3 regions of the Ralstonia flaminis genome follow, and region 2 is predicted to be linked to each of the others. Evidence: predicted binding sites of a transcription regulator. Region 2 holds the regulator's gene; each other region holds the start of a gene.
What was found. The regulator HrcA, encoded in region 2, represses chaperone genes, less so after heat shock. The targets are predictions, from matches to a motif close to TTAGCACTCNNNNNNNNNGAGTGCTAA.

Region 1: the regulator HrcA is predicted to act here: its motif matches at 1,123-1,149, upstream of groES (co-chaperone GroES).
Region 3: the regulator HrcA is predicted to act here: its motif matches at 1,414-1,440, upstream of rpoH (RNA polymerase sigma factor RpoH).

The regions. Positions count from the first base shown of each region.
Region 1 is NZ_CATZLL010000001.1:514,408-517,685, reverse strand. It holds gene R2N11_RS02420 (DMT family transporter) at 1-570, opposite strand, end outside; gene groES (co-chaperone GroES) at 1,239-1,529, shown strand; gene groL (chaperonin GroEL) at 1,633-3,276, shown strand.
Region 2 is NZ_CATZLL010000003.1:56,231-59,508, forward strand. It holds gene recN (DNA repair protein RecN) at 1-148, opposite strand, end outside; gene R2N11_RS05000 (NAD kinase) at 171-1,100, opposite strand; gene hrcA (heat-inducible transcriptional repressor HrcA) at 1,211-2,269, shown strand; gene tauA (taurine ABC transporter substrate-binding protein) at 2,485-3,278, shown strand, end outside.
Region 3 is NZ_CATZLL010000006.1:167,620-170,897, reverse strand. It holds gene R2N11_RS11465 (diguanylate cyclase domain-containing protein) at 1-1,284, shown strand, start outside; gene rpoH (RNA polymerase sigma factor RpoH) at 1,484-2,407, shown strand; gene R2N11_RS11455 (SCO family protein) at 2,488-3,093, opposite strand; gene cyoE (heme o synthase) at 3,163-3,278, opposite strand, start outside.

The DNA of each region.
Region 1 (3,278 bases), on a different contig from region 2:
GAAGGATTCTTGAACAAAGAAGTTGGTAGCGATCGCAGTGATGCCGGCCAGCAGGCAGTAGAGCGCTACAGTGGACGTTGGAACGGCGGCACTCCGCTTAGCCCAAACCGAATACGCAGCCCAGATAAGTGCTGAAACCAGCGCAAGTACATACCCCCACCAAGCATTCCAATTCCCCAAGGGGGCATCCCCAACGCAGGCGACGATGCCAACAAAGCCGAGTAGGCCTGCAATTACGTGAGTACGTGAAAGCCGATGATTGGGTAGCAGCGCCGGGGTCAGAAGGATGATCAACAGTGGCCAGAGGTAGTGCAAGAGATTGGCGACCACTGGCTCGGCCAGCTTCAAGCTCAAGAAATACAGCGCGTGATAGCCGAACATGGCCCCTGCACCTACCAGTAGTGCAGACAGGGATAGTTCTCGCCATCGAATCCAGGGGAGTCCACAAGCGCCACCGATTGCCAGGGCAATGCCTGTGGAGAAAAGCGCAGGGACGCCGGTCAGCGCAACCGCAGAAACGGCTAGTGAGCTCCAGATCAGAAGCGCAAGGATTGCGAGTAACTCAGGCACGTACTTTCTCTTTCTTGAGTGCCTGTATAGGCACAGTCCATTGGCAGCCGCACAACTACGATTGCGCGTTGTCAGAGTAGAGAAAGGCGCCTGCGGAGACTTCGCTGCGACGATTGGAACGCCGAGCGGCGCTCTCCTATGAAAACTAGGAGTGAACAGGGCGCCCGCGGCGATCAAGCCGCTGTTTCAGAGCAGCGGCGAGGTGTTCTCGCCCCATCGAAGACAAATACCCCCGTGTCTTCTCACCTTTCCACGAGTCCCGCGGGCTCATCCATGCATATTTTTTGTGCTTCTTGATGCTCTTTTTCTGGCCTGGAGCGGGAGGTTCGCGCCTCTCACGGCGAGAGTAGGACCCCATTCCGTTGTTCCGACTCACATGGGTGGCTTCAGCTAAAGCACTGAGGGGAAAGGTATTTTTGAGAAATGAGGTTGGTGAGGAGCTCCAGGGAGTTCAGAGTTGAGTGAACAAAGTTCAGCGTTGAGCGAATCTCGACAGCTGAGTGAATTTCGACGAATCCCCATTCTTGAAATCGTAATACCCCGTCCCTATAATTAGCACTCGTCGGGTTGGAGTGCTAACAACGCACCCGCCCCCGAAGTTTTACCGAAGCGCCGCGCTCTGCGGCGCGTTTTGTGAATAAACACTCACTTTGCATTGAGGAGTTTGTATGAACCTGCGTCCCTTGCATGATCGCGTGATCGTGAAGCGCCTGGACAACGAAACGAAGACCGCTTCCGGCATCGTCATCCCTGACGCCGCCGCTGAAAAGCCGGACCAAGGTGAAGTGCTGGCCGTTGGCCCGGGCAAGAAAGACGACAAGGGCAATGCGATCGCGCTGGACGTGAAGGTCGGCGACCGCGTGCTGTTCGGCAAGTACGCCGGCCAATCCGTCAAGGTGGAAGGCCAGGAAGTTCTGGTCATGCGCGAAGAAGACATCATGGCCGTGGTGGCGAAGTAAGCGTGCGCTCAAGCGCAACGGCTTACCAGTAACCCAATCCTCATTGCTTGCGCCCCATTCAGGTTGGCGCGGGCAACATCCCAAGATCTCGGAGATTCTCAAGATGGCAGCTAAAGACGTAGTGTTCGGCGACGCCGCACGTGCCAAGATGGTTGAAGGCGTGAACATTCTCGCCAACGCCGTGAAGGTGACCCTGGGCCCGAAGGGCCGCAACGTGGTGCTGGAGCGCAGCTTCGGTGGCCCGACCGTGACCAAGGACGGTGTGTCGGTCGCCAAGGAAATCGAGCTGAAGGACAAGCTGCAGAACATGGGCGCGCAAATGGTCAAGGAAGTTGCTTCCAAGACCAGCGACAACGCCGGTGACGGCACCACCACCGCTACGGTGCTGGCTCAGTCGATCGTGCGCGAAGGCATGAAGTACGTTGCCGCCGGCATGAACCCGATGGACCTGAAGCGCGGTATCGACAAGGCTGTCGCTGCTGCCGTGGAAGAGCTGAAGAACATCAGCAAGCCGACCACCACCAGCAAGGAAATCGCTCAAGTTGGCGCCATCTCGGCCAACAGCGACGAATCCATCGGCCAGCGCATCGCTGAAGCCATGGACAAGGTCGGCAAGGAAGGCGTGATCACCGTGGAAGACGGCAAGTCGCTGGCCGACGAGCTGGACGTCGTGGAAGGTATGCAGTTCGACCGCGGCTACCTGTCGCCGTACTTCATTAACAACCCGGAAAAGCAAGTTGTCCAACTGGACAACCCGTTCGTTCTGCTGTTCGACAAGAAGGTCAGCAACATCCGTGACCTGCTGCCGGTGCTGGAGCAAGTGGCCAAGGCTGGCCGTCCGCTGCTGATCATTGCTGAAGACGTTGAAGGCGAAGCCCTGGCAACGCTGGTGGTCAACAACATCCGTGGCATCCTGAAGACCGCTGCCGTCAAGGCTCCGGGCTTCGGCGACCGCCGCAAGGCCATGCTGGAAGACATCGCCATCCTGACGGGCGGCCAAGTCATCGCTGAAGAAGTCGGCCTGACGCTGGAAAAGGCAACCCTGAACGACCTGGGCCAAGCCAAGCGCGTTGAAATCGGCAAGGAAAACACCACGATCATCGACGGTGCTGGCGATGCCCGCAACATCGAAGCCCGCGTGAAGCAAGTGCGTGCCCAGATCGAAGAAGCGACCTCGGACTACGACCGTGAGAAGCTGCAAGAGCGCGTGGCCAAGCTGGCCGGCGGTGTTGCCGTGATCAAGGTTGGCGCAGCCACCGAAGTCGAAATGAAGGAAAAGAAGGCTCGCGTGGAAGATGCACTGCACGCAACGCGCGCTGCCGTGGAAGAAGGTATCGTGGCTGGCGGCGGTGTTGCACTGCTGCGCGCCCGCGCTGCCATCTCGGGCCTGAAGGGTTCCAACGCTGACCAAGACGCCGGCATCAAGATCGTGCTGCGCGCCATGGAAGAGCCGCTGCGCCAGATCGTCACGAACGCTGGCGACGAGGCTTCGGTTGTGGTGGCCAACGTGATCGCCGGCAAGGGCAACCACGGCTACAACGCCGCCACCGGCGAGTACGGTGACCTGGTGGAAATGGGCGTGCTGGACCCGACCAAGGTGACCCGCACCGCGCTGCAGAACGCCGCTTCGGTCGCTTCGCTGATGCTGACGACGGATTGCGCCGTTGCAGAACTGCCGAAGGAAGATGCAGCTCCGGCAATGCCGGGCGGCATGGGCGGCATGGGTGGCATGGACGGCATGATGTAATT
Region 2 (3,278 bases):
CACGCTCGCCCAGCGTGAGCGCCAGCGCGTCGATCAGGATGGACTTGCCCGCGCCGGTTTCGCCGGTGAACACGGTAAAGCCGTCGGCCAGGTCGAGGTCCAGCGCGTGGACGATGACGAAATCGCGGATTGTGAGGCTGCGCAGCATGGTGCGTGGGGCGGTGTTTGGGTTACAGCCGGTTGTCTTCGGTGGGGTACTCGTGCCAGTGCAGCTTCTTGCGCAGCGTGGCGTAGTAGTTGTAGCCGATCGGGTGCAGCAGTTGGACGGTGCGCTCGGAGCGGCGCACCACGATGCGGTCACCCGGCAGGAGGGACGTGAGCGACTGCATGTCGAAGTTGACGCTGGCATCGCGCCCACTGGTGACCTGGATGACCACCTCCGCATCCTGCGGAATGACGATCGGCCGGTTCGACAACGAATGCGGCGCGATCGGCACCAGCACAAGGCCCGAGAGCGCCGGATGCAGGATCGGCCCACCCGCCGACAGCGCATACGCCGTCGAGCCCGTGGGCGTGGACACGATCAGGCCATCCGACCGCTGGTTGTACATGAAGAAGCCATCGACCGACACGGCCAGTTCCACCATGCCCGAGGTGCCCGAGCGGTTGACCACCACGTCGTTGAAGGCCAGGGCGGAGAAGATGACCTCGTCGTCGCGCACAACCTGGGCTTGCAGCAGCGTACGGGTCTCGGCTTCGTAGCGGCCGGACAACATGTCGGGCAGCACGGTGTGCACATCGTCGAACGGGATATCGGTCATGAAGCCGAGCCGCCCGTGGTTGACGCCGATCACGGGCACGCCGGCGCCGGCCAGATGGCGGCCGATGCCAAGCAAGGTACCGTCGCCGCCGAGCACCACGGCTACGTCGGCCTGACGCGCCATCTCTTCGGGCGGCAGGGCAGGGTAATCCTGCACGCCGATGTTGAGCGCGGTTTCTCGCTCGAACACGATGTCATGCCCGCGCGCGGCAATGCACGACGCCAGCTCCATGAGCGGGCCGGCAATGTTGGCGGCCGAATACCGGCCGACCAGCGCGACGGTCTTGAAGGGCGAGGCGGCGGGAGGTTTCGGGGCCACGGCGGACGGGGGAATCGACATGCGCGCATTACACCATATCGATATGCCCCCCGCTACGTTTGACGAGGTTTGGCGAGAAACGCCAACGTCACCCGCTGGTTGCAGTCGATTTTGCGTAAAATTGAAGAATCATGGACAAGCGCGCCACCATCCTCCTCAAGACCCTGATCGAACGGTACATCGCCGAGGGGCAGCCCGTGGGCTCGCGTACCTTGTCGAAGTATTCGGGGCTCGATCTGTCGCCGGCCACCATCCGCAATGTGATGTCCGACCTGGAGGAAATGGGCTTCATCGCCAGCCCGCACACCTCGGCCGGACGCATCCCCACGCCACGCGGCTACCGGCTCTTCGTCGACACCATGCTGACGGCCAGCCCGCTCGACGTGCTCGGCGCGCAAGATCGCATGGCGCAGCAGATGGCCGGCGTGATTGCCGATCAGGTACGCGCTCAACTGGCGTCGCACGGTTCTGAATCGTCGCAGCGGGTGATTGCGGCGGCGGCGCAGACGCTGTCCAACCTGTCGCAGTTTGCCGGTGTGGTGATGACGCCGCGGCGCTCGCACGCGTTCCGGCAGATCGAATTCCTGCGGCTGTCGGAAAACCGCATCCTGCTGATCGTCGTCACGCCCGAGGGCGACGTGCAGAACCGCATCATCCATACCGATACGCCCTACACCCCGTCGCAGCTGGTGGAGGCGGCGAACTACATCAACGCGCATTACGGCGGCCTGACCTTCGACGCCGTGCGCGAGCGCCTGCGCGGCGAGCTGTCTGCGCTGCAGGCCGACATGACCTCGCTGATGCAGGCGGCGGTGGAGGCGGGCAGCAGCGCCGCCTCGGAAGAGGACCCGGTGGTCATCTCTGGCGAGCGCAAGCTGCTGGATGTGGAAGACCTGTCGTCCTCCATGGACAAGCTGCGGCGCCTGTTTGCCGTGTTCGAGCAGAAGACCGGCCTGCTGCAGCTGCTGGACGTCTCCAGCCGCGCCGAGGGCGTGCAGATCTTCATCGGCGGCGAAAGCAGCCTCGTGCCGCACGAAGACATGGCCGTCATCACCGCGCCGTACGAGGTGGACGGCAAGATCGTCGGCACGCTGGGCGTGATCGGCCCGATGCGCATGGCGTATGAGCGCGTGATTCCGATCGTGGACATCACCGCCAAGTTGCTATCCAGCACCCTCAGCCAATATTGATCCGGAAGCCACTTCAGAACGATTCTGGCGTCGTTGCGCAGCCTTGCCGTACGACTTGTACTGTCTGCGGCTGCGCGCCTAGCCAGAACCGCCCTGAAGCGGCTTCTTAGTCAGAGGCATAAGCTCAGCCGATTTTCTTCGACGACAGCGCGGTCTGCCGTCCCACACAATCGACTCCGGCGCATGTGCGCGTTTCTCTTCTGCCGGAGTCTTTCATGGCTGGTTTCTCCATCCCCCGTCTGCTGGCTGCGGCGTTGTCCGCAGCTGTTTCGTTTGCCTTGCTCGGTACTGCCCCCGCACGCGCGGCGGACCGCGAGGTCGTCATCGCGTATCAGGACATGGTGCTGCCGTGGCGCTACGCCCAGGCCACCGGCGAGGTCGAGCGCGCCACCGGCTACAAGGTGACTTACCGCCAGCTCGCCAGCGGCGCCGATGTGGTGCGCGCCATTGCGTCGGGCTCGGTGCAGATTGGCGAGGCGGGGTCGAGCCCGATTGCGGCCGGTGTGTCGCAGGGTGTGGATCTCTCGCTGTTCTGGATTCTGGACAACATCAACGATGCGGAGGCGCTGGTGGCCCGCAACGGCAGCGGCGTGACGCGCGTGGCGGACTTGAAGGGCAAGACGCTGGGCGTGCCGTATGTGTCGACCTCGCACTTCCACGCGCTGGTCGCGCTGCAGCAGGCGGGGCTGGACCCGCGCGACGTGAAGGTCGTCAACCTGCGGCCGCAGGAGCTGTCTGCCGCGTGGGATCGGGGCGATGTGGATGCCGCCTTCATCTGGGACCCGGTGCTCGCCAAGGTGAAGAAGAACGGTACGGTGCTGACCACCTCCGGCAAGATTGCCGCCGCGACCGGCAAGTCGACCTTTGATGGCTTCGTGGCGGACCGCAAGTTTGCGCGTGACCATGCAGAGTTCATCGCCAAATTTGTGGAAGTGCTCGCCAAGGCCGATGCAGCCTACCGCGACAACAAGTCTGCCTGGACGGTGACCTCGCCGCAGGTGGCCGCGGT
Region 3 (3,278 bases), on a different contig from region 2:
GACGCCCTGCGCGCCAGCCGCGAGCAACTGCGCCTGGTGGCCGACAACGTGCCAGCGCAGCTCAGCTATGTCGATCCTGAAGGCATCGTCCGCTCTGCCAGCCGCACGCTGCTGGAGGCGTTTGGCCGCACGCAGGACCAGATGATCGACCGCCACGTCAGCGAGATCTACACGCCCGAGGACTACCGCACGCTGCTGCCCTACATGACCGAGGTACTGGCCGGCTACCCGGTGCAGTTCGACATCACCTCGCTGCGCACGGGCAAGCCGCGCTACCTGAGCGGCCACTACTACCCCGACTACGACGACCGCGGCACGCTGCGTGGCTACTTCTCGATGTTGCAGGATCTGACCGAGCGCACCACGGCCGAAATCGCCCTCGCCCGCAGCGAACGCGCGCTCACGCTGGTGCTCGACAACGCACCGCTGCTGGTCTCGCACATCAACGCCGACGGCATCTTCACCTTCTGCAATGTCACCCATGCACGCTGGCTGCAGCGCACGCCCGAGGAGGTCTGCGGCCAGCCGGCGCAGGACGTCTTCACGCCGGGCACCTATGCGCTGCTGGCGCCGTATCTGACCCGCGCGGTGCGGGGCGAGACGGTCGAATTCGAGATCAACGCGCCGTGGTACGAGAAGACGCACGCCGGCAGCCCGCGCCACCGCACGCGCTACCTGCGCGGCCAGCTGGTGCCGGATGCCACCGATACCGACGCCGGCGCCGAGCGCTGCGGCTTCTACGCCTTCGTCCAGGACGTGACCGAGGCCAAGCGCAGCGAGATGGAACTCTCGCGCATGGCGCGCTTCGATGCGCTCACCGGCCTGGCCAACCGCTATGAACTCTACGAGCGCCTGCGCACGGCCCTGGAGCGCCGCCAGCGCCAGCCTGCCCCGATGGGCGTGCTGTACCTGGACGTGGATCACTTCAAACACATCAACGACACCTACGGCCACGCCGCGGGGGACGCGGTGCTGGTGGAAGTCGCCCGCCGCCTGCAGCAGGCCGTCCGCCGCACGGACACCGTCGCCCGCCTCGCAGGTGACGAATTCGTCATCCTCCTGGACCCGATTGACGCCCCGGATGATGCGCTGCACACCGCACACAAGGTGGTGAGCGCGATCCGCCCGCCAATTCCCCTGCGCGGCGATGTATCGCTGCATGTGACAGCCAGCATCGGGGTGGCCTGCCCGGCGCCCGATATCAGTGATCCTGACGTGGTTTTGCGCGAAGCGGACCGTGCACTTTATTGGGCCAAGTCACGCGGACGTAACACTGCGGCATAACTGAGAACCGACGCCGCCGGCGGCTGTCTATGACTGGGTGCGCGGCCATGTCTGTTGCGGCGCAATCATCATACTATTGAGGTTCATCATCTGATTTACGGGAACTATCAACCGGCACAAAATGTCCTATTAGCACTCTTCCGGTTGGAGTGCTAAGATGCCTTTCCAAACTTCCACTGGATTTCGACAGGAGTCCTGAGTGAACGCAGTCATTCCCGTGAATACCGTCTCCCCCATTGCCACGCAGCAGTCTTCGGGCAACGCGTGGGCGCTGGCCTTCCCCGGCAACCTCGGCAACATTGACGCCTATATCCAGAGCGTCAACCGGGTGCCGATGCTGTCGGCTGAAGAAGAACAACGTCTGGCCCGCGAGTACCGCGACAACGACGATCTCGATTCGGCGCGCCGTCTGGTGCTCTCGCACCTGCGCCTGGTCGTGTCCATCGCCCGTCAGTACCTCGGCTACGGCCTGCCGCATGCCGACCTGATCCAGGAAGGCAACATCGGCCTGATGAAGGCCGTCAAGCGCTTCGACCCGGATCAAGGTGTGCGTCTCGTCTCGTACGCGATGCACTGGATCAAGGCCGAGATGCACGAGTACATCCTGAAGAACTGGCGCATGGTCAAGGTGGCCACCACCAAGGCCCAGCGCAAGCTGTTCTTCAACCTGCGCAGCCACAAGCAGGATGCACAGGCCACCTTCTCGCCCGATGAGATCGACGCCGTAGCGGCCGAACTCAACGTCAAGGGCGCCGAGGTGCGCGAGATGGAAACGCGCCTCTCGGGTGGCGACATCGCGCTGGAAGGCCAGATGGACGACGGCGAAGAGTCGTACGCCCCGATCGCCTACCTGGCCGATACGCACAACGAGCCGACCCGCGTGATCGAGTCGCGCGGCCACGACCGCATGCAAAGCGAAGGCATCGAGTCCGCCCTCGCCAAGCTGGACGACCGTAGCCGCCGCATCATCGAAGCCCGCTGGCTGAACGTGAACGACGACGGATCGGGCGGCGCCACGCTGCACGAGTTGGCTGACGAGTTTGGCGTGTCGGCCGAACGCATCCGCCAAATCGAAGTGGCCGCGATGAAGAAGATGAAGGGTGCGCTGCAGGCGTTTGCCTAAGCGGTTACCCCAGCAGTAAAAAAGCCCGCCGGGTTGTGCAAACCTGGCGGGCTTTTTGTTTGGGTGCGTGCTGCGCGCGGTTACTCGTTCAGCAGCAGTTTGACGTCGTGCGCGATCGGCTCGGGGCCTTGACCATGCTTGATGAACAGTCGCAGGTTGCCCTTCGTGTCGAACATATAGCTGCCGGCGGTGTGATCCATCGTGTAGTTGTCGGGCTTGCTGCCTGGCACCTTGCTGTAAAACACCTTGAAGTCGGACGTGACCTTCTTCAGCTCCGCCTCGTCGGCCGGGCGCAGGCCGATGAAGCGCGGATCGAACGCGGGCACGTACTTGCCCAGCAGGTCTTGCGTATCGCGCTCAGGATCGACGGTCACGAACAGCACCTGCACGCGGTCGGCGTCCTTGCCGAGGGTGTCCATCACGCCACGCAGTTCGGCCAGCGTGGTCGGGCAAACATCGGGGCAATGCGTGTAGCCGAAGAACATCACGACGACCTTGCCGCGAAAATCCTCCAACGTGCGGCGCTTGCCGGTGTGGTCGGTCAGCGAGAAGTCTTTGCCGAAACTCTTGGCACCGGTGATGTCGAGGTTCGTGAAAGCCGGCTTGTCGCTGCAGGCCGTCAGCGCCAGCACGGTGGCAGCCAGAGCGGCAAACAGAACGCCGCGGAAGTATCGGAAAGAGAGCATGGTCATCGTGTTGAAGAGGGGCGGTCTAGCGTAGCGCCAATTGCACGCACTCGGCCGCAGCCCCGTGCGTCACAGCGCCGCGCCTTGGGTCAGCGTGGGCCCGAACTTGAAGTAGTGATCCACCAGCAGCGCCGCGAACAGGATCGACAGATAGATGATCGAGTAGCGGAAGGTCTTCTGCGCCA